One region of the Laceyella tengchongensis genome, then DNA from elsewhere that is predicted to be linked to it. Evidence: a T-box and tRNA genes for the amino acid it is inferred to sense, from the RefSeq annotation. Region 1 holds a T-box; the other regions hold tRNA genes.
The links. A T-box is a leader RNA that pairs with one kind of tRNA and senses whether it is charged. The one in region 1 lies ahead of argS (arginine--tRNA ligase), so its partner is inferred to be a tRNA-Arg.

Region 1 (9,896 bases):
CGATTTTGGCACGATGAGTCAAGTGATCAGATACATGTGATCCATATTCCAAGCAGTAAGACAAAGAAAATTAAAGGCAGGAAAAAGGTGGATTACTTTTTGCAGGTATATCAAGTTACACGGGACGATTGTAAGAGGGTAAGACGAGGGGATGATCGATTGGGATTATTTAAAAGAAAGTGGTTAGGTAAGTGAAGAGGTAACGGAAAGCGGGATAACACAATGATTGGATACTTCGGGGTGGGGGCCGAGTATCCAATCTCTCTCTGGAGGGAAATAAATGCAATATTGGTCGTTTGTATTATTTATCGTGGGTGTAGGTTGCGTAACATGGCGAAATTGGTTTGTCTACAAAAATGGGAACAGTGATTTTGTAAATGAATTAGACAGCAAGATTTGGCCCTTTGAATTAATTCGATTGGTAGCCTTCTTTGTGAGCCTATTCGCATTCGATTTGTACGAAACGATTGGCAACGATATGGTGGATCTGCTGTGGATCGATATCGCGATGATTGGCTGGATTATTGGCGCGGTGGTGTTTCATTACAAAGTAAGAAAAGCAGTAAGAAGGTTTAAAATTTAACGGTGAAGGTTATGGTTAAACAAACAGATGACGAGTGGTTTCTAGAGATGATGCAACTATTTCACGATATAAGAAAAGCAACATTTGAATGTCCACAGTGTGGAAATGAACAGTCATTTGAGGATTTTATTCATCTAGGGCTTGATCCGCTACATGCTTATCGAGATTGTATTGGAATTTATCTTAACGAACTTGGATGTCAGTTTACTGTTGATAAAAATACTGACTTTAATCAAGTCAAACTCATTATTCTCCCAGATGGAAGAGAACTGAAGGTTTTCCATTTATTTGATCGATAAGTTCTCTCTCATCAAGAAAGGGTGAAGTATTGTGGAAGAAAAATTCTTGTACGATTCCTTCAGTTCTGAGCAACAGAACTTTCTGCAAGAAGTTTTAGCATTGGGAATTCGATTTATGAGTGGTGAAGCACGAGATCACAAAGTGCTTAATTATCTGACCAACGAAGAGTGTATCGAACTCGTTTCCTCAGAGCTCCCTAGAAAGGGAAAAAGCCTTACAGATCTTTTTTCACATCTGCAAATGATCAGTAAGTATTCCATTGCTCAAAATGACCCCAAATACCTTGCCTTTCCAGATACAGGGAATAGTGTAGCTTCCATTGCAGCTGATATCCTAGTTAGCTTCTTAAATCAAAATCTCATTGCAGTTGACCGAAGTGCACCTATTGCTAGTTTTATCGAAACTCAGTTGATTCTTTGGTTGCGTCAATTAGTCGGATATCCTACGTGTGAGTTGAAAGATCTACCTAACCTCTCGAACGTTGGGGGGATGTGGACATCCGGTGGAAATATGTCTAATCACATAGCCATTTTGGCTGCTCTTCATCACAAGTTTCCGGGCCTTAAGAAGAAGGGATTATCCTCATTGGCTAAACGTCCAGCGATTGTTTTAGCTAAAGGTGTTGAACACTTCTCCTTTAAAGGAGCGGCAGAAGTACTGGGATTGGGTTCTGATGGTTTATTGTGGGTTGAATCAAACAGCGATTACACCACAAATCCAGATGCTGTACGCTTTGAACTTGATCATCTGCCAGAAGACGTAGAACCGTTCATGGTTGTTGCAGTAGCAGGGAACTGCCGTACAACCAGTATTGATAGTATTTCATCCCTGCGAAAAATATGTGATGAATATGGACTTTGGTTGCATGTTGATGCTTGTCATGGTGGTAGCTTATTATTTTCCGATACATTACGAAGCAAGGTGGCTGGCATAGAAGAAAGTGACTCGGTCTCTTTAGATCCTCATAAAGGGATGTTTGTGACATATGCCAGTAGTTATGTTCTCTTTCGCCAGCCAGAAATTTTAACGGTGTTTTCCCGATATCCAGATAAGGTAAGAGAGTCTGGTTGTTTTGATTTGGGTTTAATTACACCGTTTTACGGATCAAGAGGGTTTGCATCATTGAAACTCTGGTTACTCATCCAACATTTTGGACTTGAGGGCCTCAAAAAAGCGGTGGAATTTAGGGAAGTTACGTATCGACAAGTTATCGAAGTTCTTTCTAAAACAAACTATTTCTTGTTCCTTCATCAACCTATGTTCTATCGTTCGGCTTTTGTTTTTTATCCGCAAGTTGTTCGAAAGTATGTCGAAGAAAATCAATTAAAAGGTAGGAAAGAGTTAAAAACTCTTGTAAAGAAGTATACCCAAAGGTTTAGTGAAGAGTTGTATCGAAGAGGTAATGTCATCTTTGACCTATACTCTTTGCAAGACTTGGGGAATAAGATTGGTTTTGGCATCGCTGACAAGTATCCCGTTATGGGTGTGAGTGTAGGGCATCCTTTTCTATCAGAAAAAAACCTCAAAGAAGTCGAAGCGGAGATTCGTCAGGTTGGAATGGTTTTTGAGGAACAGATGCTGAAAGAAATAATGATGTTGACGAATGGAGATTATTCGGCTGAAAACGAAAGCGCTACCAAAATTAGTGGTCCGGCAGGGTGGTGAGTTGATATGTCTGCACTAAGAAAGCAAAATCAATTTTGGCGGTCAGTAGGAGTACAGGAAACTCAAATTTCCCCAGTTGATGCTGATTCACTGGAGGAAGCAGTAAAACAAGTATCTCTCTCAAATTCCCCCTTGTATGCATTTCGTAGAAGCCGTGACCTTATTGATCTTAAAGGAAACTTCCGTCATCTCACTTACCAAGATACAGATTATATAGTGAAACTGGCTACTCTTAAAAAAGCTGAGATGGAAGTTAATCATGCAATTGAAGCAGCAAAGCGTCTTTCTGGAACAACTCTTTTTGAAGTGGTTGTTCCACTGGTTATTCCACTGTCAGATCAAAAGTGTGCATTAGTTATGAAAGATATGGGCGTTACACTATCCGAAGATTATGAGGGCTCAGTAGGTATTTTCCCGATTGATTTATGGGTTCAACTCCTTTCTCTCTTGTTAGAGAAAGGAGTTGAGTTCCAAGGTTTTTTACCCAGAAACCTGATATGGAAAAAGGATGAGGGACGACTTTGTTTACTTGATTGGGAGGATGTTTTCTTTCATGATGTGGATCGGGCTTGGTCTATTACCGATATGACTGTATTCAAATGGCATTTAGCATGGTCTCAAATGTACGGAATAGATGTTAAAACATTTTTGAGAAATGAATTTTCATCATATCTGACCAATAAAAAGATTGCTCCGCTTGATTCATTTGAAAAAATGTATCAATGGATTATTGGTAATTCCAAGAATGATCGAAAGATCAGGGAAGAATGTACAAATGCGACCTATATAAGTGAAGAGTATCATCCAGACTATGTTAATCAATTACTATATGCTTCAGAAATCGGACACTTAATGGATGATTTATTCCCAAAATCCCTTTCCGTTTTTTATACCTTCGCAACGGCTGAAATTGCACAACAAATAGGGAGAGGTAACTATCCGAAATTTATCTCTGCCATGACAAATGTTCTTCGGTGTTCTATTCACAATACATACACACCAGAATCAATATCAATCTCGTTACAACCAGTTAGAAAAATGATGCTTACCACATTGATCGCTTGTTTGTCTAACATCGAAGTTGATAGCTTTATAAGATTGAGCCAAGCAACTAACTTAACTGAATGCAGACCTATTCTCAATAAACTTCTCCCCTACTCATATCAACAAGATAAGGGAGACCATATTTTAAATATGACTAAAAAATTATTCTGGTCTCAATATTATGCAACAGGCGATCATTTAATAGGTTTGAGGAAGATTGTAAACGAGGCAATAAACATATTGAAATAAAGGGGGAGGGAAATGGCCATCCAAGACTTATTATTACTCACAGGTCGGTTAACTGAAGTACATGGAGACAGTATAGAGGCTTTACTTGCAACCTTTTCTGAAAGAGATTTAATGGCTTTTACCGAACTTGTTATCGTTCATCGTGTAGTTCCTCAAGTCATTAAGAAATTAAATAGGCAGTTTTCGTTAGAATTAGCCAATATTAATGCTAAGAAAATAAAAGAGGCACTGTTGCCCCACTGGACTGACGTACAACGATGGATACGTATTCATGACCAAGCTATGGAGGAGTTAATCGACATTCATAAGGTGTTTCATCCATTGGTCATAAAAGGGGGATATTTACAATCTTTATATGAAGTTGACTCTCCACGTATGATTTCCGATTTAGACTTGGTTATCGATCACCAGCAAATCTGGGACTATCTTGGATCTCTTCAAAGGAAGGGTTATCATCTCAAAAAGGCTCGGCTAGGTCGATATGCGATATATCGTGATAACCCCAATTATCCTAAGTTTGTTGGTGTGTGCCCAATGTGGAAAGAATCAGAAGACGACATTGTAGAGATCGACATACATGTTGGTGCATTTCCAAGCTGTGGGGAGGGTTTGATCCTTTTCAAGGATACTGATCTTCACATAAAAAGATCAGTTTATTATCCTACAGCCGAAAAAAGTATTCTAATTTTACTGGCTCATATAGTTCGCCACGGCTTTTGCCGATTACGAGATATCAATGATTTTTACCTTTTATGGAACAAGCCAGGGCTAGACAAGCAAATGGTAGAAGATGCGACAAAGGATGAATATCTTTATTCTGTACTTCAACATATCCGGCAATTAACTGGCCAGGTTTATAGTGAATTTCCTCTATATAAAAAAATAACGGAAGACCCAATGTTGTTTGCCGTTCAAAATGAAAAAGATCGAGTGAGAGATCGGATTATGCAATTCAGGTATTTATCCCAACTTTATAGTTCCTATTTTGGTGAAAAAATAGGATTACTTAAAGCTGTAAAAACGATTCCTTACCTTGAACGAACCAATCGCCCCTATCCGATTTGGGAACATAGAAAGACCAATGGAATGGATGACGAGAGAATGGTGTTTGTTCCTCTATATTGGTATCAAGGTGACATTCGAGACGATGTAATTCAGATTTTAGATAGTGATCAGATAGAGGTGTATCCTGAGTTCCAAGCTGTAGTTGTGTCACCTGGGAAAGAGCAGGAGTTGATCATTGTTCCGAATTTTATATTAACGTCTACAAGTTATCGACCTAATTACTCACTACTACCTAAACAAGATGATCAGGTAAAAGCGCTGTTTAATCAATTTGGGGTTGGGGAGTATGGCATTGTTCCTACTTATAATGAATAGGAGAACAGCCAAAATAGGCTGTTCTCCTTCTACATTGATCTTGGTGCTTTAATTCCTAATACACGTAAACATTCTTCAATTACGGTTGCGACGGAATAGACCAAGTTCAGACGGGCATCTCGATTTTCTGAATCAAGTATGCGCACTTTTGCATAGAAGCCATTAAAGAAACGAGCTAGATCCAATGCATAGCGAGCAATTTTAGATGGATCATAATCTTCCCAAGCCTGTTTGATGATCTCACCAAAACGGGAGAGGTGAGAGATAATAGGCCACGCTTCATCTTCGTTGATTGAATGACCAGTTTGAGGGAGAAAGTTTCCCGCTTTACGCATTAATGAGTGGCAACGAGCGTGAGTATATTGCAAGTATGGCCCTGTTTCTCCATCAAAGTTAAGCATTTGCTCGAAGGAAAAATCAACATCGTTGGTTCGGAAGTTCTTCAAGTCCTGGAAGATAACCGCGCCTATGCCAACCTGTTGAGCAACCTCATGTTTATTTTCTAGTGTTGGATTTTTTTCGTTTATTATTTGATATGCGAGATCTACGGCTTCATTTAGAACTTCTTCCAACAAAATGACTCGCCCTTTTCGGGTGGACATTTTCTTTCCATTTTGAAGCATCATGCCAAATGGAATATGGACCATGTCTTTTTCCCAGTCGAATCCAGCTTTGTTAAGAACCAGCTTAATTTGTTTAAAATGCAATGTTTGTTCGTTCCCTACGACATATAAAGATTGGGCAAAGTCGAAATTTCGTTTGCGAAATAATGCTGTTGCAAGGTCGCGGGTTGCATAAATAGTGGCTCCGTCAGATTTTTGTATAAGACATGGAGGAAGCTCATACTCATCTAACTTAACAACAAGAGCGCCTTCACTCTCTTCGAGCAATCCTTTTTCAGATAGCATTTTTATAACTTCGTCCATTTTGTCGTTATAGAAGGCTTCTCCATGAAGGTAATCAAATGAAACATCCAGCAGGTTATAAATACGGAAAAACTCTTTTAAGGACTCTTCACGGAACCAGTTCCACAATTCGCGAGTTTGCGGATCTCCATCTTCTAACTTTTTAAAGTAAAGACGACCTTCATCGTTTAATTCAGGATGCTTTTCGGCTTCCTCATGAAATTTGACATATAGACGTAATAGTTCGGTAATCGGTTGTTGTTTTACCTTGTTTTCGTCGCCCCATTTTAAATAAGCAACAATCAACTTTCCAAATTGAGTGCCCCAGTCCCCTAAGTGATTAATCCGAATAGGAGTATAACCATTTTTTGCAGCAAGGTTTGCGATTGCATTACCGATTACTGTTGAACGTAGATGCCCCATTGAGAAAGGCTTTGCAATGTTTGGGCCAGAAAGGTCAATTGTAACATAACGGTTACCGCCTTCAGCGTTTGAACCGTAGTTTCCTTTTTGAGAAATAATTCGATCCAGTACTTCTAGGCTTATTTGTGTTTTATCCAAGAAAACATTGACGTAAGGCCCAACAGCATTAACCTTTGAAAAAAGAGGATGACTGATCGTAGAGGCTAACTGTTGTGCAATATCTTGTGGAGATCGCTTAAGGATTTTTGCCCAAGTGAAACAAGGGATAGCATAGTCTCCAAAATCGGGGTTTTTTGGTTTTTCAACAACCAGTGTAATTTGGTTAGTTAGCTGATCATCTAAAGCCTCTCCAAGTGCTTGAACTACCATCTCTTTAATATCCATTGAAAGCCCTCCTTGTTATATAAATAAAAAAACTCATCTCCTGTAAAGGAGACGAGTTTTTCCCGTGGTGCCACTCCAGTTGCATTATAAAAATGCCACTTTACTATGATAACGGGAGTGAATCCCGGTTACGTTTACTGTGGTTCAACGCAACATCTCATGAGCGCGCTTCAAAAAGGGGCGTTTACTAGGCTCACAGCAACCCTAGCTCGCTGAAAAACAAATCCCTTTTTTACTTTCTCAGTCATCGGTTGTCCTGTATCAAATTTTATTAGCATCTTATCAGATGTAATCAAAAATGTAAAGGAGTGGTTTATGTGAAAATTTTAAATAACGTATTTGAGTGCGATGAATTAGAATACATAAAGGAAAAAATTATTTCTACGTTCAATCCAGTTGGGATTGGTTTAAATGGTTCTATGGCAAGAGGAGATTTCCACTGTCAATCTGACGTTGATCTGGAAGTGTTTACCCAATTTCCAAAGGACATACTCCGTTATGAAAAGGAGGTTTCTTATGAAATTAAGGGTTGGAATAAGCCAATTATACAATCCCCTCAATGGATGTGGGATCTGCATTCAAGGCGTTTGACTTTTGCTGTGAAAGGAGAGAGGAGAAGGTTTGATATTACTATCACTAAACCTCAATACCCGGTTATTGGCTCTAATTATGATGAAATTACTAAAGACAAGCTGGAGATACATATTGGGGGAACCTATGAGATGATTCATATGATCTATGGTGAACATCCATTGGCGAAAGAGATTCAGCCAAAATTCTTCCCTTATTATAATGAGTCACTCCGTAGGGAGCGGTTGAATATTATTTCAGCTGGATTAAAGAAGGAGATTGCCAAACTGGAGCAAAAAATTCAAAAGAGAGATCCTAATATATTCATCGCGATTCATAAAATACGAAAAGTATTTTTTCAATGGTTATTTATACACCATCAAATTTATCCGTGGTCGTATGAAAAAAGGTTGGACTTTCAACTAAGGGAAAGGCTTAAGATTTCTGATTCCGAGATCGAAATCATTTTATTACTTGGGGATCGTAATTTATTCCTATCCGCTGAATTTCTGTCTAAATATATGAGATCACGATTATCATGAGCTGGGGAAATTAAAGGGCGAGTTTTTGTGCCAAAGCATTCGAGAATGAAAGGATGATATGTATGCAGAGAATTGATGTAAAAGAAAAAGCAAGAACCAGAGAGCTGCGAGTTCTCCAACAATGGCAAAAAGAAGATACCTTCTAAAAATCCATTGCCAATCGTGAAGGCAAGCCACCATTCGTTTTCTATGAAGGGCCTCCAACAGCAAATGGCATGCCCCATATTGGTCACGTGCTTGGTCGGGTAATTAAAGATTTCATCTGTCGTTACAAAACGATGACTGGCTACAAGGTAATTCGAAAAGCTGGATGGGATACCCATGGGTTACCTGTGGAGCTTGGTGTTGAAAAACAACTCGGTATTTCTGGAAAACAAGAAATTGAGAAATATGGTGTTGAAGAATTCGTCCAAAAGTGTAAGGATAGTGTTTTTGCGTATGAGAAGGAATGGCGGAAACTAACTGAAGCGATTGGTTATTGGACGAACATGGATGATCCGTATATTACATTAAAAAATAGTTATATCGAGAGTGTTTGGAATATCCTATCCACCATTCACAAAAAAGGATTGCTCTATAAAGGACATCGTGTGAGCCCATACTGTCCTTGTTGTCAAACTACGCTTAGCTCTCATGAGGTTGCACAAGGCTATGAGGATGTAAAAGACTTGAGTGCAACCGTAAAATTCCGCAGTAAGGATTCGGATGATACTTTTCTTGCATGGACAACCACTCCATGGACTCTACCAGCTAATGCGGCTCTTGCGGTAAATAAGGAGTTGGAGTATTCCAGAGTAAAGCAAGATGGTGAAACATACATTGTTGCAAGCAACTTAGTGGAGAAAGTAATGAAGGGAGAATATGAGGTTCTCTCCACCCACAAAGGTGCTGAGTTTGTTGGCGCTCGGTATGAAGCACCATTCTCATTTGTAACACCTGAACACGGTCATTTAGTGATTGAAGCTGATTTTGTCAGTGATACAAGTGGTACAGGGATAGTGCATATGGCTCCTGCACATGGTGAAGATGACTATCGGGTAGCAAGACAGAGTGGAATTAGCATGATTCAAGTTGTGAATAGATCTGGTTGTTACACTGATGAAGTTGAGCCGTTCGCAGGTCGTTTTGTAAAGGATTGTGATGTGGATATTGTTAAAAACTTGTCTCAACGGGGTCTCCTTTTCCACAAAGAAAAGTATGAGCATAGCTATCCGTTTTGTTGGCGTTGTAAATCTCCGCTTCTCTATTATGCAATGGAAAGCTGGTTCATTAATACAACTGCGGTGAAAGACCAACTCATCGCAAACAACAACGCGGTTAAATGGTATCCAGATCATCTTCGTGAAGGGCGTTTCGGTAAATTTCTTGAGGAACTGGTCGATTGGAATATCAGCCGTAATCGTTATTGGGGGACCCCATTGAACGTTTGGGTATGTACGGACTGCTCGACAGAGTATGCTCCGCACAGCCATAGTGACTTGCGGGAAAAAGCTATCCAGCCTATTGATGAAAACCTGGAGCTTCACAAACCATATGTAGACGAAGTGAAGCTCAAATGCCCAAGTTGCACTGGCATTATGGAAAGAACACCGGAAGTGATTGATGTGTGGTTTGATAGTGGATCAATGCCATTTGCACAATATCACTACCCCTTTGAAAATGAAGAGCTGTTCCAAGAGCAATATCCAGCAGACATGATCTGTGAAGGCATTGACCAAACACGTGGTTGGTTTTTCAGCTTACTTGCGGTTTCAACACTATTTACTGGAAACATGGTGATTCTTCCGCAATATCAGCTGCTTGTGCTGTTGCCGGTGCCATAACAGCCGCTCTTGAATCCCTTCCTCCTTT
Region 2 (9,896 bases), on a different contig from region 1:
GGGCATTGCGCTCCGTAGTCGATTTGAACGCGTTGGGTGAACGGACGCTGTGGATCGATTGCGATGTCATTCAAGCGGATGGCGGAACCAGAACAGCCTCGATCACAGGCGCGTTCATGGCCATGGTTGATGCATTGGTTCCCCTTGTTAAAAACGGCACACTCCCTGTGTTACCGATCAAGGATTTCTTGGCGGCCACCAGTGTGGGAATCATCGATGGGCAGCCATGCCTTGATCTTTGTTATGAAGAAGATTCCAGCGCGATTGTCGACATGAACATTGTTATGACTGGTGAGGGCAAATATGTGGAAGTGCAAGGAACGGGAGAGGAAGCCCCATTTTCGCCCGAGGAGTTGAATCAACTTTTGGCATTGGCGAAAAAAGGGACAGATGAATTGATTGCGTTGCAAAGCGAGCTGTTGGGAGAAGACGCGCAGTTGATCGGGGCTCAGAAAACAAGCAAATCCTAGCGGTTTGATTGTTTCTCAAGAGGTTTGCAAACCGCGGTGGGGCCAATTGGCATAGGTAAGAGAAGGAAAGTTAGACACATTGCGATTGGTTCCACCATGGTGGTGCGGCGAAATGCCGCTTCCGGCCATGAATTCGGCAAGGATGAGTCCATGAACACGGGGCATGGGCTTTTTCTTGATAAAAAATAATGAAGAAAGGGTGGCGCCGAGTGAAAAAGCGTTGGCCGTTTCCCTATATCATCATAGCAACCAAAAACAAAGGCAAGTTGAAACAATTTGCCGACCTTTTTCAAGAGCAACTCCATCTCAGGGTAAAAGGATTAGATGAGTTTCCGCAATTACCGGAAATCGTGGAAGATCGGGACACTTTTGAGGGAAACGCCCTCAAAAAAGCGGAAACCATTGCCGCTGCCCTGCAGGCGCCTGTCATTTCCGATGATTCTGGGTTGGTTGTCCCCGCTTTGCATGGTGCGCCTGGTATTTACTCTGCCCGATATGCTGGTGAAGGTGCGACAGATGAAGCCAACAACGAGAAATTGCTGGCGGAGATGAGCGAGGTACCTGATGAGCAACGGCAGGGCAAGTATGTTTGCGCCATGGCGCTGGCTGTTCCGGGAGAGGAGAGCCAAGTGGTACGCGGGGAGTGTCACGGCGTCATCACCCGTCAACCTCGCGGGCAGGAGGGGTTTGGCTATGATCCGCTGTTTTATGTTCCGGAAGAAGGGAAGACGATGGCTGAGCTGCCTAAGGAACGCAAATACCAGATCAGCCACCGCGCCGAAGCGACGGGGAAATTGATCCAGCTATTGAAGGCTCAATATGATTTTGACGGAGGGAAAGAGGAGTGAGCTCGATGAGAGTGCTAATCTTAAGCGATTCTCACGGCGAAGCGAAGCTGTTAAGCGAAATCGTCAAGCGGGTCAAAGCCGATCATGTGATTCACTGCGGGGATTTCTGCACGGATGAAGCGGAGTTGCCCAAAGTGCCGCTCACAGTGGTGCGTGGGAATTGCGATTGGGCGCAGGTTCCCCAAGAACAAATCTGGGAAGGCGAAGGGGTGCGTTTTTTCATCACCCACGGCCATAAATATCAAGTGAAAACGACGCCATTGCCCATGCGCTACCGGACGGAAGAAGTGGGAGCGCAGATTGGCTGTTTTGGTCATTCCCATTTTCCATTTTGCGAAAAAGTGGGAGATGTGTTGCTGATCAATCCGGGAAGCATTTCTTACCCTCGAGGGTTTCCGCATGCCACCTACGCCGTGTTGGAGAAAACCGACAAAAAGCTGGCAGTGACCTATTTTAAAACGAACGGGACGTTGATTACCGCACGCGGCTATGAGGAATCTTGGGCATAAACGAAGCAGAGCCGGGCTTTGTATGAACCATGGCCTGGCTTTGCGCATAAATTGGAATGGAAAAAAATTTAGCAGAAAAAAGTCTTGACGAAGAGCTCCTAGATGAGTTAATATAATTTTGTCGCTGATGCGATATCATTGATGTTTAATATGTCCCAGTAGCTCAGCTGGATAGAGCAGCGGCCTTCTAAGCCGTCGGTCGGGAGTTCGAATCTTCCCTGGGACGCCAAATCATTTTACCAAATACACTTACCTTAGCCGTGTGATGCACGTTGCGAAGGTAAGTGTATTTTTTATGTCGAGAAAAGATGGCGAAAGTCAGATGGAATGAGGTCATGAATAGGTAGTGATGATCGTAAGCATATGGACGGGCTCATTTCACAAGAGAATATGAATAATTCAACTGTGTACGAAATCAGGCGAAAATCTGATATAAGGCATCCGAAATCGCTTATAATGATAATATGCAGAAATTTAAAAACAATATCCGCGCTACCAGATTTACCTAACCTCAATAGAGAGGGGGTAAACGGTATGGCTAAAACGTGCCCACGTTGCGGTATAGGCGAATTGAACAAAAAGAAAGGCTACATTTACTGTGATACCTGTATCTATGAAGAATATGACGGAGAAGATGATGAAGATGATGCTTAGTTACCCCGCTATAGCGGGGGTTCTTTTTTCTCACAGGAATAGGAAGGTTAATTGAGGAATAGATAATTGCAGTATACAAGGGAAAGGAAGCGGAATATTGAGAACAGTAAAAGCATTTCTTAAAGGGTACAAGCCAGCATTTTTAGAAATCCCAGGTACTGAGTTTACGACAAAAAAATTAGATTTACTGTTGGTCAATTATCCTTATGTCGATGAAACAGTACGATGTACTGAACGGAAACCGGTTCTATCTATTTTTTCAAGATGAAGTAATCCTTGAACAATTCCAAGAAAAAATCAACAGCATTTCATTTACAAAAGAAGAAATAGATCGCGTGTTAGGTACGATTCTAGGTTTTCCTCCTAAAGCAATTAACTTTTATGTCCAGATGTGGAAAGAAAAAATCAGAGGAAATCTAAAAGGTTTTGAACAAATGCAGAACAGGAAAATAGGCATCATTTACTGTGGGTGTTGTTTTGTGTCTGATGTAACCGATTTTCAAGAAAATGTACTTTGGTTGTTGGAAAAGTACCCGTATGAAGAAGCGAAGCTTGACGGCATGTTCATTCGTATAGGCGATGAACGGATACAGGTTCCAATCGGCGACATACGTCAAATCAGGGACTTTCACGAATACATAATGCATCATGTCGGTGTTGTGCCAGCGTAAATCAATATCAAACAATTGATAAGCTGCCTAAAGTGGCGGTTTTTTTTGTCTGTAAATAAACATAAGCCATTTTCCGGTCAACCGAGTGGGAAAATGGCTTCACGGTCACAGAAATTTGTTTTATTGGCGATCCGGCTCGTCATCGTTGTCTTCTCTTGGCAGGCGCACTAAGGTGGAAATGTCATACCTCATAAATTTCCTCCTCACTTTGTAAATTCAATTTTTGCTGAAGATTGAGAAGTTTTTTGATCGTAACTTTCCATTCGGTTTCTGCCTTCATACTATCAAAGCACTTGGCCATCTGCAATAATGCGGTGTACTGACGCTTTGGCAGGTTTGCCTGAAGCGCGGCTTGCTCAGCCTCCTGGTAGCAGGGAATCGCTTCCGCAAATTTGTGTTGCGCCGCGTAGATGTTGCCGGCGACAATCAATGCTTTGGACAATTGGTTTCGGGTGGCACGCCGGGCGATCTGAAGCGCGCGGTCGATGTGCTGTTCCGCTTTGGGCCAATTTTTTTCATGGGAATAAATGATGGATAGATAGATCAAGGCGTCTATATGGCTACGGGGGTGATTGCGCTCGTAATCATAATTGAGCACCATTTGGAAGCAGTTTTCAGCTTTGTCGCATTGTTTTTGAAGCAGATAAACACTGCCCAAAATGTTCATGATATCAAGATAGCGGTTTTGGATTTTATTGCAGATGCCGATGTTGATACCTTCTTTGCAGATCTCGATGGCTTCACTGTATTTTTCCATTCTGCGCAACAGGATGGCCCGATATTTGTATATGTTGAGCAAAGTATATAAACTGCTTCTGATGTGAAATCGCTTGGCCCACAACTCATCGACGATTTGTTTGGCTGCCTCGAAACGGGTCATGTTCAGGAGATAGAGCGCTTTGTTACATAGCATGGGGTGTTTCACATCCCGCCCGCCGTTGCGCTCCGAATAGGCGTCCAGCCCCTTTTCTACGTAATGGAGGGCTTTGCTCATGTTGTTTTGAACATAATGGCAGATGCTTAGTTCGTTGTAACAGATGGAGACGATGTTGTCTCTGGAGCACAATTTGTATTGGTTGTTTAAGCGGATTGCCAGTTTGTAATACTTCTCGGCTTTGGTGTATGCCTTTTTCGCGTGGAAACACCGCCCTTCCAAGTATGTGTAAAAAGGGGCGAGGGGGTGGTAGCGTTCGATAGCAATGCTTTTGAGCAATTGCTCGGCATGTTCTACCAGTTTGTTGTTGTCCAGCATGGCTTCGATCAACTGGAGCTGAAATGAGAGTTCTTCCATACGTTCCAGCTCTTTTTTGACCAAATTTTTCAGTGTCGCTTCATTAAGTCCCAGTTTGGTGAGGTATTTGGTTACGGTTTTCACATCCACATTCCCCACGCCGCGCTCGATGTTGGAAATGGTGCCGTACGACATGGTGGCGTCGGCGATGTCCTCTTGACGATAGCCGCTTTCTTTTCTTACTTTGCGCATGACGTAACGAACAACATGCGGGTCAAGTCCATATACCATGCGTTTTCCCTCGCTTTGTTGGTAATAGGTCGGCGCGCCGCTGTGAAAGGAGGCCGAGAGCGAGCGAGAGAGTATCCATTTAACGGAATTGGCTTAAATCAATGCGAGGGTGGTGCGAAGAAGGCGACCTTTCGTGCGGGTGCCATTAAAAAAAAGAAATGATTTAAAGGGATGATATTAAATTAAATTTGTATTGTAGGAATATATTAAATTATATTACAATTTATATAGATAAACCATTCATTTATAAAAAGAATGGTTAGAGCTGAAATCGAGGGAGGTGAAGGGGGATGCTATCGATTACGGTGAAAGGGAATGCACATAAAGTAAATCATTTCCTTTATGAGTTAAGCCAACTGATGGAATTAAAACTGATTCCAGAGGAAGTGGAAGTGACAGATGCGGAGGAGAGAGAGGTAACCTGCGATGTGCAGCATCAGCCGGCAAGCAAATTGAGTGTTGTCCGTTTGCAAGATTGCTCCGGTTGTGAGATTGCGATTCCAATGCTCGATCTGGTGTGCGCGGAGTTGGAGGATGGCAAGTATGTGTTGACCGGCCGCTGTTATGATCTATTCTCTTAACAATGGGTGTGAGGGAATGCTTTGCGAAACGATGAGATTGTACTTGTCCCGTATATATTGCCAGGACTGCGACCGTTTTGTCACGCGGCATCATTGCCAGACGGTCATGCCGAGAATGGGGCAAGTTCATCAGTGTCCCCACTGTCACGATCAAAAGAAACGCGTGATCCGCTATTGGCGTACCCAGATGATCGATGATGTGGAAGAGATGGGACGGATGTTGAGCTGCACGCCATTTAACCATGCTGAGGTGCAGCAAATTGAGGTGGGGACCATAACGGTGAGTCGCTATGAACGCAGGGAATAAAAAAAGAGCCAACGAAACGGCTCTGGAACTATGCGATGTTAAATTGCCCTTATTATAACATGATTTGGATGGAAATGGATTGCGCGTGGGCGAAGACGGCATCCAAAACGGTCTTTGGAGGATGGAGTGGAATCAGATAGATCGATGAAGACGGTGACGGTCAGCCTTGGTTTGTGCAGAGTGTCACATGAAAGGGGAGCAAGCGGAGCGAAGCACGTGGAATCATTTTCACGCTTGCAGGACGAATGTGAGCAGACGCCTTCGTTTTCGGTGAAACGGAGGCGTTTCTACGTTCCTGTATCGTGTGTCCGCATGACGATTGGATTGACTCCTAGTCAAGATGATAATGCAGATCATTCTGATTACTGATATGATAGGGATAACCAACCAACGTCGCATGTTGACCGGGAAGGAGGACTGGACGGATGATCCGGCATTTGAATAAAATGCACTTGCAAGAGAAATGCGCTGTGGATATCACGGACTGGACCCGACGGATCGAGCAGGTGATTGAAAAGCTGGAGTGGTCGTTAAAGTACATCGAGGCGAACAAACAGAAGGCAATGAAGGCGTTGCAGGGTGCGGTGGAATTAGAGCATACGCTACAAAATTCGGGGATTGAGGTACCGAGTTTCCACTTGGGCACGGTCATCAAAGAAATTATCGGCAATTTTCTGGCGATTACCGATGTGGATGACGCATATCGGGAGTTGATCGGGCTGAAAGATGAAGTGGCCAAGCACATCGAGCGGAAACGATACAAGGAAATCATCCCAGAAGAGGAATTGGCCGCGCTAGAATCGCTTCACATGGATCTGAACAGTTATGGAAAACGGCTGAAAAAGGTATGGAGCAGCGAAGAGGTGAGCGGGATCGTCTACATTGTGGATGATGTCTTGGAGTTTTTGAAAGAGATGATCACGGAGGACATCGTCCATGTCAACCTTGCGTTGAAGCGATCTTGACCGCCCGCTACCGTTTTTCCAGCGGGACTGGGTTGTGGCGTGGCATGGTATATCTTGGTTCATCCTTTACATCCCGACGCTCCTGAAGTAACATAAAGAAAGTTGGCAAGAAGGCTACATAACAACTTGTTCCTCCCCCTTTGCCCAAGGGGTTACGCCTGTTGACGTTGTTTTCTTGCAAAGCGGGCGCGCTGTGATATAATGAAAGGGTTATTGTGGCTTTATTGACTACTTTGAAATCGGACTGATGTCAATCATTCATAGATTGCAGGAGGGTACAGTTAATGAAGGCAAGTTGGGAAAAAACAGAAACAAACAAAGGCGTACTTACAGTAGAAGCCGATGCACAAAAAGTGGCAGAAGCATTGGATCAAGCATTTAAAAAAGTCGTAAAACAAGTAAACATCCCAGGATTCCGCAAAGGGAAAGTTCCACGTCCCATCTTTGAAAAGCGTTTCGGTGTAGAGGCCCTTTACCAAGACGCGTTGGATATTCTGCTGCCGGAAGCTTATGAAGCCGCGGTAAACGAAACCGGCATCGAGCCAGTGGATCGTCCAGAGATCGACATCGAGCAATTGGAAAAGGGAATGCCTCTGATCTTCAAAGCGACGGTGACGGTGAAGCCAGAAGTAACTCTGGGTGAATACAAAGGGCTGGAAGTAGAAGGCAAAGATTTCTCCGTCAAACCGGAAGATGTGGATGCCGAATTGGAGAGAATGCGCAAGCAACAAGGCCAACTGGAAGCGATTGAAGACGGCGTAGTTGAAAATGGCGACCGTGTTATCATCGACTTCGAAGGATTTGTTGATGGTAAAGCCTTTGAAGGGGGCAAAGCCGAGCAATACACCTTGGAAGTAGGTTCTGGCACATTCATCCCTGGATTTGAAGACCAATTGGTTGGCATGAAAGTCGGCGAAGAGAAAGACGTTAACGTCACTTTCCCAGAAGAGTACCATGCGGAAGAGTTGAAAGGGAAACCAGCCACCTTCAAAGTGAAATTGCATGAAATCAAGCGCCTCAACCTGCCGGAGCTGGATGATGAATTCGCGCAGGATGTGAGCGAATTTGACACATTGGCTGAGCTGAAAGCCGACATCGAGAAAAACCTGAACGAAAGAGCGGCAAAAGAGAAAGAAAACTATATCCGTAACGAATTGGTAGAACTGGCTTCGGAAAAAGCCGAAGTGGAAATTCCGGAAGTCATGATCGAAAATGAAGCCGAAAACATGTTGCACCAATTTGAACAACGCCTGATGCAACAAGGGCTTAACTTGGATCTGTATGCCCAATTCACGGGTCAGGATAAAGACGCTCTAAAAGCGCAATTCAAAGATGATGCAGGCAAACGCGTACGTGCCAACTTGGTGCTGGAAGCGATTGCTAAAGCGGAGAACATCGAAGTAACTGAAGCAGACATCGAACAGGAAATCCAAGAAATGGCTAAAGAGATGAGCCGCGAGGCGGATGAAGTTCGCCGCATCTTGGAGGCGCAAAACGCGCTGGAGTCCGTCAAAGAACAACTTCGCGTTAAGAAAACGATTGATCTACTTGTATCCCAAAGTAAAAATAAGGCATAATGGTGATAGGGAGTCAGGGAACGGGGCACGTGAAACTACGTGCCTTGTTTTAAAATTTGAAACTCCGAAATGAGGTGTTTCCTATGCCTTTAGTGCCAATGGTCGTGGAGCAGTCCAACAGGGGCGAACGTGCGTACGACATATACTCCCGGCTATTGAAAGACCGGATCATCTTTCTGAGCGGTCCGATTGATGATAACGTCGCAAATCTCGTTGTAGCCCAATTGTTGTTTCTCAGCGCAGAAGACCCGGAAAAAGACATTCATTTGTACATAAATTCTCCCGGCGGCTCCGTGACGGCTGGATTGGCTATCTACGATACCATAAACCATATCCAGCCCGATGTATCCACCATTTGTGTGGGACTGGCGGCTAGCATGGGTGCTTTCCTGCTAGCGGCTGGAACCAAAGGGAAACGTTATGCCCTGCCAAACAGTGAAGTGATGATCCATCAACCACTGGGTGGCGCCAGAGGGCAAGCTTCCGACATAAAGATCCACGCGGATTGGATTTTGCGCACCAAAGACCAACTTAACAAAATTCTGGCTGAACGCACTGGGCAGCCATTGGATAAGATTGCGCGCGACACAGATCGTGACTTCTTTATGAGTGCCGAAGAAGCGAAAGAATACGGCCTCGTGGATCAGGTGATGGCACGGACTTAGGAAAGGGGTGAGAGACATGTTCAAATTCAACGAAGAAAAAGGGCAGCTCAAATGTTCCTTCTGCGGCAAATCGCAAGATCAAGTGCGCAAATTGGTCGCAGGTCCGGGTGTTTACATCTGTGACGAGTGCATTGAGCTGTGCAACGAAATAGTTGAAGAAGAACTGGGGAACGAAGAGGATATCGACTTGGCGAACTTGCCCAAACCGCAAGAGATTTGCCAAATCCTTGATCAATACGTCATCGGCCAGGAACATGCGAAAAAATCGCTGTCCGTCGCGGTGTACAACCACTACAAACGCATCAACTCACATACGGCCAAGTCGGATGAGGTGGAATTGCAAAAATCCAACATCATGATGCTGGGTCCCACGGGGAGCGGGAAAACCTTGCTGGCCCAAACGCTGGCTCGCATCTTGAATGTTCCTTTCGCCATTGCCGACGCAACCTCACTCACGGAAGCGGGATATGTTGGGGAAGATGTGGAAAACATTTTGCTCAAACTGATACAGGCTGCCGATTACGATATTGAAAAGGCCGAGCGCGGCATCATTTATATCGATGAAATCGACAAAGTGGCCCGCAAATCGGAGAACCCATCTATCACCCGTGATGTTTCAGGAGAAGGGGTGCAACAAGCACTGCTGAAGATTTTGGAAGGAACTGTTGCGAGCGTGCCTCCGCAAGGCGGGCGTAAACACCCGCATCAAGAGTTCATCCAAATCGACACCAGCAATATCCTGTTCATCTGCGGTGGCGCTTTCGATGGATTGGAGACCATCATTAAGCGCCGGATCGGCAAAAAAGTGATCGGTTTTGGCATGGATACGCAAACGGTCACCATGAAGCCAGGCGAGTTCTTGCGGATGGTTCTGCCGGAAGACCTGTTGAAATTCGGATTGATTCCCGAATTCGTCGGTCGCCTGCCGGTCATCTCCACCTTGGAACCGCTGGATGAAACCGCATTGGTGCGCATTTTGACAGAGCCCAAAAACGCTCTTGTCAAGCAGTACCAAAAACTGCTCGAAATGGACAATGTTGAGTTGGAGTTCGAGATGGAGGCCTTGGAGGCGATTGCTCAAGAGGCCATCAAACGCAAAACGGGTGCGCGCGGCTTGAGAGCGATCA
Region 3 (9,896 bases), on a different contig from region 1:
TGGCAAAGGCTTTTGCCAGCTCGGGATCGTTCTTTTCTTCACCCGGTTCAAAACGGACGTTTTCCAGCAACAACACTTCGCCGTCAGCAAGCTCGGACACACGGGCTTCCACCTCGGCTCCAACCACTTCATCCACTTTGGCCACTGGTTTGCCCAATAGCTCTGACAGGCGGGTCGCCACCGGCGTGAGCCGCATTTCTTCAACCACTTTCCCTTTGGGACGCCCCAAATGGCTAGCCAAGATGACTTTAGCCCCTTGCTCCACCAATGTCTGGATGGTGGGCAATGCGGCGCGAATCCGTGTATCGTCAGTGATTTGCCCATTCTCCATCGGCACATTGAAATCAACCCGACAAAACACGCGTTTACCGCGAACATCAACATCTTTGACCGACTTTTTATGCATGGCCCTTCCTCCTTATGTTCAGCACAGGCGGTTCATATCATCAACCCGCGCCTGTGAGCATGAGAAAGAGGAGAAAAGCTCTCCTCTTTTATACTCATGGTTACCCGAGAAATAGGATAACACATTTTACATTAGTATAACATTATAGGCCTTTGCTTGCGATATAGCTTGCAAGATCAACAACACGGTTGGAATAACCCCATTCGTTGTCATACCAAGAAACGACTTTCACCATATTGCCTTCCATCACCATGGTGGACAGGGCGTCGATGGTGGAGGAGTGAGGATCCCCATTGTAGTCGATCGATACGAGCGGCTCTTCGGTGTAATTGAGGATACCTTTCAACTCGCCTTCAGCCGCTGCTTTCAGTGCAGCATTCACTTCTTCAACCGTTACTTCTTTTTCCAGCTCAGCAACCAAGTCAACAACAGACACGTTTTTGGTCGGCACACGCATTGCGAAACCGTTCAGCTTGCCTTTCAGCTCCGGCAACACCAGAGAAACCGCCTTAGCTGCACCGGTGGTGGTGGGGATGATGGACTCGCCAGCTGCACGCGCACGGCGCAAGTCTTTGTGCGGCAAGTCAAGGATTTGTTGGTCGTTGGTGTAAGCGTGAACGGTAGTCATCAGACCACGCACAATGCCAAACTTCTCATGCAACACTTTGGCGAATGGAGCCAAGCAGTTGGTGGTGCAAGAAGCGTTGGATACGACATGATGTTTGGAAGCGTCGTATTGCTCGTGGTTTACGCCCATTACAATGGTGATGTCCTCATTGGAGGCCGGTGCGGAGATGATCACTTTTTTAGCTCCGCCGTTCATATGCTTCGCCGCATCTTCACGTTTGGTGAAACGGCCAGTCGATTCTACCACGATGTCCACACCGTAATCAGCCCATTTAATTTGGCCCGGATCACGTTCAGCCAACACTTTTACTTCGCGACCGTCTACTGTGAAGCCATCCTCCGTTGCAATCACGGTAGCGTCCAGCTTGCCGTGGACGGAGTCATATTTCAACAGATGGGCAAGTGTCTTGGAGTCAGTCAAGTCATTTACTGCTACGATCTCCAATTCGGGATGATTAAGCATTGCCCGAAACACATTGCGGCCAATGCGGCCGAAACCATTGATGCCCACTTTCACTTTTGCCATGATTAAAATCCTCCTCTTAATCTCTTGTTGTATTATCACCGATTGAATGCGCCATTCATTCCTGATGGACAATCGCATTTTTCAGGATGGCTCTCGCCGCCCCTTCATCTGTGATGAGCGTATCCTGGGAAACCAGCGAACAGACAGCCACGATCGCCTCCGCCTTGCTGGCACCCCCAGCGACGGCAACTTTCTGTTCAACGCGCTCCAATCCTTCCAAATCCAATCCCAAAGTGCGGACGCGATGCACAATCTGGCCGTCCCGGTCAAAATAGTAGCCAAACGATTCCCCGACTGCCTTTCCTGCCTCTAGCTTGGCAAGTACCTCTGCCGAAGATTTCCGGCGGATGGCCATCGTTTTGGCGTCTCCAATCCCGTGTACTACCATGCGCGCCGATCGGAGCAGATCCAACACTTCCCTGATGTGTGGCTCCTTCTGCAAGGTTTGGTAAGCTTCATCGCTGAGCTCATCGGGGATGTGCAACATGCGGTACGTTCCGCCGGTGCGCTTGGCCATCAGCGAGGCGATGTAGTTGGCTTCCAACTCTACCGCCTCCCCCACACCACCGCGCGTCGGCACAAAGGTTGTTTGTTTGAACGCCGGCGTCGGCATCATCATCTCGGCCACCGCTAACATGGTGGTTCCACCCGACACGGCGACGATCTGCTCCGGCGCAGCCTGTTGTTTCAAGTATCGGGCGCCCGCTCTGCCCATCTCCTTTTTCACCCAATCAGAGGCATCCGCGTCCCCTGGCACAATCACCACATGTTTCACACCCAGGAACGCTTTTAACTCTGCTTCCAACTGGTTCAAACCAAACAACTCTTTCATCAGCGGTTCCATCTCGGACAAAAGATCGATGCCTTCTTGGGTCAACTCCATCCCGGCAGAACCGACCGCCACCAATCCCTGCGCCCGCAGGAAATCCACTTCCGCCCGCAACACCCGCTCAGTCGTTTGCAACTCGAACGTCAGGCTTCTCCGTCCTACCGGTTGCATCAACTGGATATGACGCAAGATGTCATATCTTTTCTGCATGGTTTGTAACAGATCAGGCAATAATTGCTTTTGTAAGTTCAAGATCTTTTCCATCGGATCCCCCATCATAGGACACATTATGTCCCGCATAAGACAAAAGTGTCCCGATCCGTTCAAAAAAAATCCCCGTATCGGGATCACTTTCATTTTAGCCTAAATAAAGTTTCTTTGACAAGTTCGTCGGCCCGTTTTATTGAAAATTCACAGAAAACGCTTACGTCCCGTTGAAGAGGCAATCCCCAGCTCTTCGCGATATTTGGCGATGGTCCTTCTGGAGATGCGGATTCCTTCCATTTTCAACAAATCGGCTATTTTCTGGTCGGACAGCGGTTGTTTCTTGTCTTCCCCTTCTACCAAGATCTTAATCTTTTTCTGTACCGTTTTTTGTGACATGCCTTCACCTGAATGCGTAGAAAGGCCTGACGGGAAGAAGAAGCGAAAAGGATACAACCCCCGAGGGGTCTGAATATATTTATGTTGGGTCGCCCGGCTGACCGTCGATTCATGTAACCCAACATCTTCAGCAATCTGCTTTAACGTCAGCGGCCGTAGATAATCCACCCCGTGATCCAAAAAGGCCTTTTGTTTTGACACGATGGCTTCCGCGACCCGAATGATGGTGTCCCGGCGCTGTTCAATCCCTTTGATCAACCACATGGCCGACTGCACCCAATTTTTCAGGTATTGGGCCACATCTTCATCCAACCGTTCCCGTTGTTTGATCAACCACTGATAGGCGGCGTTGATGGTCAAGCGGGGAGCCTCCCCCTCTTCAAGTAGCACCACATACTCGCCATCCACTTTCTCCACCACCACATCAGGAGCCACATATCGCGGTGGTTCCGATGCGTATGCTGCCCCCGGGCGCGGGTGGCAGGATTTGATTTCATCCACCGCCGCCTGCACGGTAGGCACATCCACCCCCAAAGCTTGGGCGATTTTGCGCCATTTGCCGTCCGCCACGTCTTCTAAATGGCTTCGAGCAATGCGAATCGCTAGTTCATTAGGCGTGTCACGGTGGCGAAGTTGAATTTCGAGGCACTCTCCCAAATTTCTAGCCCCCACACCGATCGGGTCCATTCCCTGAATGATGGATAAACATTTCTCCGCCAATTTCTCATTTATCTGAAAGCGCTTACATATCTCTACTAGCTCCAGATCGAGATAGCCTCTTTCGTCCAAACTGTATATCATGTATTCGCAAATGCTCCGTTCTTGCCTGGGAAGACGCATCTCTCGCAACTGCATAATCAGCTCATCGGCAAGCGTTCCGGTTTGGGCCCGCGCATAATCCCTCGCATCTGCCCGTTCTTCTCGGCTGTAACCCTTACGCCTGGGCTCTGGATGCTCCGTCAGACGCTTCAGCCACTTCTCCAATTCGGCAAATGCGACATCCTCCAGTTCCAGAACCGGATTCTCTGCAAACTGTTCTTCCAAATACGTTTGCAAATCCGCCGCGGAATATTGCAACAGCTGAATAACTTGGCGCAATTCCGGTGTCATCACCAATTTCATCCGTTGCTCTTGCACCAAGCTAAAACCCATTTGTAAAGCCATTCTCCCCTCCCACCTCCGCTGCCGTGTAAGATCAGGGCAAGTGTGAACCTCCATGTCAGTTCTTATTAATTTCATTTTATCACAATCCCTGTGCCAGCTTTGGATTCTTTTTTTTCCAACAACTTTCCCACTTGAGAATCGCATATTTTTCACTTTTTACTTGCACACGGATATTGAACATGCTATAATCTTTTTTGTCGGATTGCTATATTGACTTGCGCCTATAGCTCAGGGGATAGAGCACTGGTCTCCGGAACCAGGTGCCCAGGTTCGAATCCTGGTAGGCGCACCACACTAGAAACCGTTCCTCTTGTGAGGGGCGGTTTTTTCGTTTTATTGCCATGTTTCCTTACATATCATATATCTATTTTTAATATATAATGATCTCGTTCAAGCTGATGAACACTGATTTTCCTGTTAAATATAACAAACCACCCACGGGAGGTACATATGAAACCCATTTTAGGCTTTGTTGCCCTAACCGTCGCACTGACGGTGGCGCCGTGGTCCACGGTTGCTAGCGCGGCGCCAACGGCCACTCCCGACAAAGCGCCGGAAGAAATCATTGTAAAATTCAAACCACACACCTCCAAGAAAAAAATGGCCGCCCTCCACGCCGAGATCCGTTCGGAGATGGAAGAAACTTCTACTCTTGGCCACCAAGTGGTGAAGGTGAAACGCAATTCGTTGGCTACATTGTTACGGAAATACAAGCAACATCCCGATGTTGCCTATGCGGAGCTCAACTATGTCTACCGCGCCAGCGTCCTACCTTCCGCACGGCATACCCGCTCATGGCAAACCCGGTTCTCTATCACGCCCAATGACCCTTTCTTCTGGAACAAACAATGGGGACCCAAGCGCGTGCAGGCTCACTTGGCTTGGCAAACGGCCCCGGTTGGCAAAACCGTAAAAATCGCGGTTGTCGATACGGGCATCCAAACCAATCATCCTGATTTGCGGGGCAAGGTGCTAAGGGGCTGGGATTTTGTAGATGACGATAGTACCCAACAGGATCTCAACGGGCATGGCACCCACTGCGCCGGCATCATCGCCGCGACATCCAACAACGGAATCGGAATCGCTGGCCTATCTCCCAACGCCAAGCTGCTTCCCGTACGCGTGTTAAATGAGCAAGGAGAAGGGACTGCCGCCGACATTGCTGACGGAATCAAGTACGCTGCCGACCAGGGGGCTCAAGTGATCAACGTAAGCCTAGGCGGGCCGGAGAGTAGCCTCACCATCAAAAACGCAGTAGATTACGCTTGGAACAAAGGGGCGATCGTCGTGGCCGCCGCCGGCAATGAAAGCACCGATCAACCCAGCTATCCGGCTTATTACAGTCGGGCACTGGCTGTCGCCTCCACTGACTCGGACGATCAGCGTTCTTGGTTTTCCAATTACGGCCCTTGGGTGGATGTAGCCGCACCTGGAGGCAATATCTACTCAACCGTAACTGGAGGAGGGTACGCATACGACAGCGGCACCTCGATGGCCGCCCCCCACGTATCAGGTATTGCCGGGTTGTTAGCTGGCCAAGGCCGGACAAACGCCCAAATCCGTGCTGCAATTGAAAACACTGCCGATAAAGTGCCCGGCACAGGCACTGACTGGACACATGGGCGTGTCAATGCCTATCGCGCAATCTCGTATTAACATCCCGTACAGAGCAACCATGCCGACTGACACCACAAACAGGGTCAGTCGGCTTTTTCATTGCCCGCGCAGAAATCTTCCGTTTCATCAGCGCTGTCAAAGGGTAACTGTTTTCAAACCGGGAAACCTAGCTCCTGGTTGCTTAATCATCGAAGTAAAGGAGGGTTTTATGTTTCGCAACTGTTTCATCTATTTTTTTCTGATGTGTTTCTGTTTTATTCCCATCGGCTGTTCTCCTGCCAAGCCAGCTGATCAATTAACGCTGGAAAAGGGAACCTTCTCCTTTGCGATGAGCGGCTTGTACAAACCGTTCAGTTACAGGGACTTTCAGCATAACGGGAAAATCAGTGGGTTTGACGTGGAGATCGGTTATGCGTTGGCCAAAGAAATGGGTTTGAAACCACGCCCCGTCACCACGCCTTGGGAAACCATCATCGCCGGGCTGGAAGCACGCAAATACGATGCGATTCTAGGTAGCATGGCGATCACAAAAAAGCGCGACCAAGCGGTGGACTTCACAGACCCTTATTACCGGTCAGGAGCGCAGGTCTTCGTGAAAAAAGGGAATCGCACCCTCACGTCAATCAAAGATCTGAAAAACAAGACCATCGGCGTAGTGAAAGCGAGTACCTTCAAAGATGTTGCGTTGACTCACTCCTCATCGATTGTGGAATACACCAGTGACATCACGGCTTTGCAAGACTTGCCAACGGGACGCATCGATGCCGTCATCACCGATCAAGCGGTGGGGCTGTACGCTTTGAAGCAAATGAAATTCCCTATTCAAACGGTTGGAGAGCCTCTGACGTTAGACAACATGGCCATTGCCGTGCACTCTGGAGACGAACGCTTGCGACAAAGGCTGAACCAAGCACTAGCTCAAATCATTGCAGATGGAACATATGAAAAAATCAGCCGCAAGTATTTTAATCGGAATATTTTGTCATCTAATGCCAGAAAGGAGGCTATTTCTAAACCATGACTTTGTTGGAGATTTTCCAAACCACCTTCATCGGCTTCAGCAAGGCTGCTTGGCAAACGGTATTGCTCACATTTTGGTCGTTGCTGGTCGGAACGGCAATCGGCCTTGTGTTCGCTTTTTGCAAAATATCAAGCAACAAGTTATTAAACGGCCTCGCCCAATTGTACATCACCGTAATTCGCGGCACTCCCCTCATCGTTCAGATTTTTGCCATCTACTTCGGGTTGGCCGAGTTCATTGTCTTGGACTCGTTTACCGCAGGGGTCTTCGCGTTGGCCATTCACGCTGGCGCCTACATCGCTGAGATTTTTCGCGGTGCCATCCAAGCTGTTGACAGCGGCCAAATGGAAGCGGCCCGCTCTCTCGGCATGAGTTACCCGCTGGCCATGCGCCGCATTATTTTGCCCCAAGCTTTCCGACGATCCATCCCTCCCTTAGGCAATCAGTTTATCATCGGCTTGAAGGACTCTTCACTCGTTGCTTATATCGGCGGCACCGAACTATGGTCAGCCGGTCTGGGAGCCGCTGCCGACAATTTCAAGCAATTTGAGACGTACTTTATTAATGGCTTGTATTATTTAGCACTCATCCTGCTGTTCACTGGTCTGCTACGGCAACTAGAGCGGCGCCTTCAGGTGGAGGAAAGGGGGACACAAGGATGATTTCCATCAAAGGATTGGACAAATGGAAGGTCGCTTTTGTTTTTCCAGAAAAGTTATATTGACATATAGATGAGGTTCTATCAATTCATTATAATCTAGATGTACCGAATCCAAAATTTAATAGAATCCTTATCAGAGAGGAGGAGTTATGTGGCTTGGTTTAAGACCCGAAAGGGGATATGGAGCCTTGTAGGCCTTCTTTTTTTGTTTTTCATCATTTGGAACTCTCTCTATGGCTTTTATCAAGGAGTAGGCAAAAGTATGGAACCTGCCTTAATGGAAGGGGAAGTATATCTTGTTAAAAAGAATCCTGAAACCATAAAAAGAGGGGATATGATCATCTTTAGGGTACCAGGCATCGAACAAGTTCATACAAAGCGAGTGGTTGCATTCGGAAATGAGTCCGTAGAAATAAAGGATGGCCAACTCTATATCAATGGGCATATGTTGGTAGAGCCTTATCTTGCAAGTATGAATAGAAGTGATAATCAGGAACCTGTGATTGTGCCGGCTGAACATTTTTATGTCCTTGGTGATAACCGTTCCATTAGCTATGATAGTCGACAATTTGGAGCCATAAAGAAAGATGACATTATTGGGGTTGTTATTAAATAGAAAAAGGTGATGCATATGTTAGATATTTTACGAGAATATTGGGTTCCGCTTATTAAGCAGCCGAAGTCCACGATACGACGTGCCATGGATGAAACATCAACGAACTGTTTATTTGTTTTAATCTCACTCTTTGGGATTACACTTTGTCTCGAACAAGCCATGAATCGTGATGCAGGGAATACCACCTCTACCCCAGCGATTATCATCTTATCCATCGTAATTGGTCCGATCATGGGAGTCATCGCATGGTTTCTTGGAAGTCTCTGTACATATGGGATGGCCCGTTTATTTGGGGGTGTCGCCTCATTCAGGGAGACACGCGAAGCCAGTGCATGGGCAACCGTAGCATATACAACCAAGTTGGCCTTGTTCATTCCCATGTTGCTTATCTTTAGAGAGGAGAACTTCACATCTATCACACCTGACATTGATTCCTCTATGTTCCTAGCCTTACTGTTCTTTCTTTGCCTTACAGCCAGCTTCGTTATGAGTATTTATTACTTTGTTGTCTATCCCAAAATCATTGGAGAAATTCATGAGATTGGTTCTTGGAAAGGGTTTGCTTCGATCGTTCTCATTCCGGTTGTCTTAATCTCGCTTCTGATCCTTGTGGCGTTGGCATTGAATTAAAGAGGGGAAGGGAAGATGAAACTGTGGAGGGAACGAGTGAAACAGAGGTTTTGGTCAAAGCGTGGAGCTTCCACCGTTGAGTACATCATTATCATTGCGGTAGGCGCACTCTTTGCAGGGTTGTTACTGGTAGCTATCAATAGTCCCGATATCCAGCAATCTTTACAAGAGGAAGTGGAAGAGGTACTAAATGGTACCCCAAGGTAGCCATGATATTGAAAAACCTCCTCTACCAACACTCCCACAAATCAGCATGGGAAATCAGACCAAACCACCAAGTTTTTCTGATGTACAGCCAATGAATCCGCCTGCTAAGAAAGAGCCAAGCTTTCTTGATCAGTTGAAGAAGAAAACGATGGATGGCATCAATTGGGCGGGAGATAAGATTGATCAAGGCCTCAATTGGTTAGATCAACAGAAAGATCAAATCGTTAACGATGATATCAAGCGTGCCATTAATGAACCTGGCGCCTACTTTTCTGAAGTGTTTGGGTTGGAAGACTATAAGGCGGCATGGGACAAATTAACTTCTGATCCTTTAGGCTATGCAAAAGATTCATGGAATAACTTAAAGGCCAGTGTCAACGAAATTATTGAGGATCCCTTTACGTTGATCTTCGATAAAGACATGTTCATGGAAGCATGGAATGGGAAGGACAAGAATGGTAAGTCTATTCCTCTTCCAAATCGGCTATGGAACATGGTCGAAAGCCTGCCGACACCTGTCAAACTGGTCAAAGTAGGACGGATAGCAAAAGATACGCTTGTTCCAGATAGTTGCCACTGTGCAATGCCAAATCCGAAGAAAGATAAAGATGATGACAATGATTCAAGGGAGTTTCAAACTAACCATCCTAAAAAGCCGTCTGATCTTAGAGCAGGAGTTCAAAACTTTAGTTATGAAATATATACAGATAGCAATGGAGTTAGAAGAATGCGCACCAGCGATGGAAGGGACTTTAAGTTAAGCTTTTCATACCCAAATGAAACCAAAACCAAGACAACCAAAGAAGGAAATACTTATACTGTTGAGTATGATAGCGAAGGTTTTCCAAAATTTGAACCTCATGCAAAGAAAGACAAAGATGGGAAACCTATAACAATCCAACTTCCGGCTGACGCCATTGTTGGTTCAAGTGGATCACAAACTAAGTTTGCGACCATTTTATTAAAAGAAAGATATATAAATAAGTATG

Region 2: it encodes a tRNA-Arg, which carries the amino acid that the T-box ahead of argS (arginine--tRNA ligase) is inferred to sense. The anticodon was not compared.
Region 3: it encodes a tRNA-Arg, which carries the amino acid that the T-box ahead of argS (arginine--tRNA ligase) is inferred to sense. The anticodon was not compared.

What each region holds. Positions count from the first base shown of each region.
Region 1 covers NZ_FXTU01000004.1:63,626-73,521, forward strand. Annotated here, with positions in the region: gene QQZ12_RS09770 (hypothetical protein) at 281-583, shown strand; gene QQZ12_RS09775 (VVA0879 family protein) at 595-882, shown strand; gene QQZ12_RS09780 (pyridoxal phosphate-dependent decarboxylase family protein) at 914-2,548, shown strand; gene QQZ12_RS09785 (hypothetical protein) at 2,555-3,841, shown strand; gene QQZ12_RS09790 (nucleotidyltransferase family protein) at 3,854-5,221, shown strand; gene argS (arginine--tRNA ligase) at 5,251-6,933, opposite strand; T-box leader at 6,978-7,190, opposite strand; gene QQZ12_RS09800 (nucleotidyltransferase domain-containing protein) at 7,251-8,045, shown strand; partial or broken gene ileS (isoleucine--tRNA ligase) at 8,108-9,814, shown strand; gene QQZ12_RS09810 (ADP-ribosylglycohydrolase family protein) at 9,772-9,896, shown strand, end outside.
Region 2 covers NZ_FXTU01000001.1:702,739-712,634, forward strand. Annotated here, with positions in the region: gene rph (ribonuclease PH) at 1-470, shown strand, start outside; gene QQZ12_RS03415 (XTP/dITP diphosphatase) at 680-1,318, shown strand; gene QQZ12_RS03420 (metallophosphoesterase family protein) at 1,324-1,827, shown strand; tRNA gene QQZ12_RS03425 (tRNA-Arg) at 1,980-2,056, shown strand; gene QQZ12_RS03430 (hypothetical protein) at 2,688-3,152, shown strand; gene QQZ12_RS03435 (helix-turn-helix domain-containing protein) at 3,334-4,674, opposite strand; gene QQZ12_RS03440 (hypothetical protein) at 4,965-5,255, shown strand; gene QQZ12_RS03445 (hypothetical protein) at 5,272-5,562, shown strand; gene QQZ12_RS03450 (hypothetical protein) at 5,988-6,527, shown strand; gene tig (trigger factor) at 6,812-8,104, shown strand; gene clpP (ATP-dependent Clp endopeptidase proteolytic subunit ClpP) at 8,188-8,769, shown strand; gene clpX (ATP-dependent protease ATP-binding subunit ClpX) at 8,786-9,896, shown strand, end outside.
Region 3 covers NZ_FXTU01000008.1:55,109-65,004, reverse strand. Annotated here, with positions in the region: gene QQZ12_RS14465 (phosphoglycerate kinase) at 1-406, opposite strand, end outside; gene gap (type I glyceraldehyde-3-phosphate dehydrogenase) at 549-1,559, opposite strand; gene QQZ12_RS14455 (sugar-binding transcriptional regulator) at 1,615-2,652, opposite strand; gene rpoN (RNA polymerase factor sigma-54) at 2,800-4,155, opposite strand; tRNA gene QQZ12_RS14445 (tRNA-Arg) at 4,373-4,447, shown strand; gene QQZ12_RS14440 (S8 family peptidase) at 4,606-5,811, shown strand; gene QQZ12_RS14435 (ABC transporter substrate-binding protein) at 5,981-6,793, shown strand; gene QQZ12_RS14430 (amino acid ABC transporter permease) at 6,796-7,455, shown strand; gene lepB (signal peptidase I) at 7,606-8,070, shown strand; gene QQZ12_RS14420 (YIP1 family protein) at 8,086-8,700, shown strand; gene QQZ12_RS14415 (DUF4244 domain-containing protein) at 8,716-8,907, shown strand; gene QQZ12_RS14410 (HNH endonuclease) at 8,891-9,896, shown strand, end outside.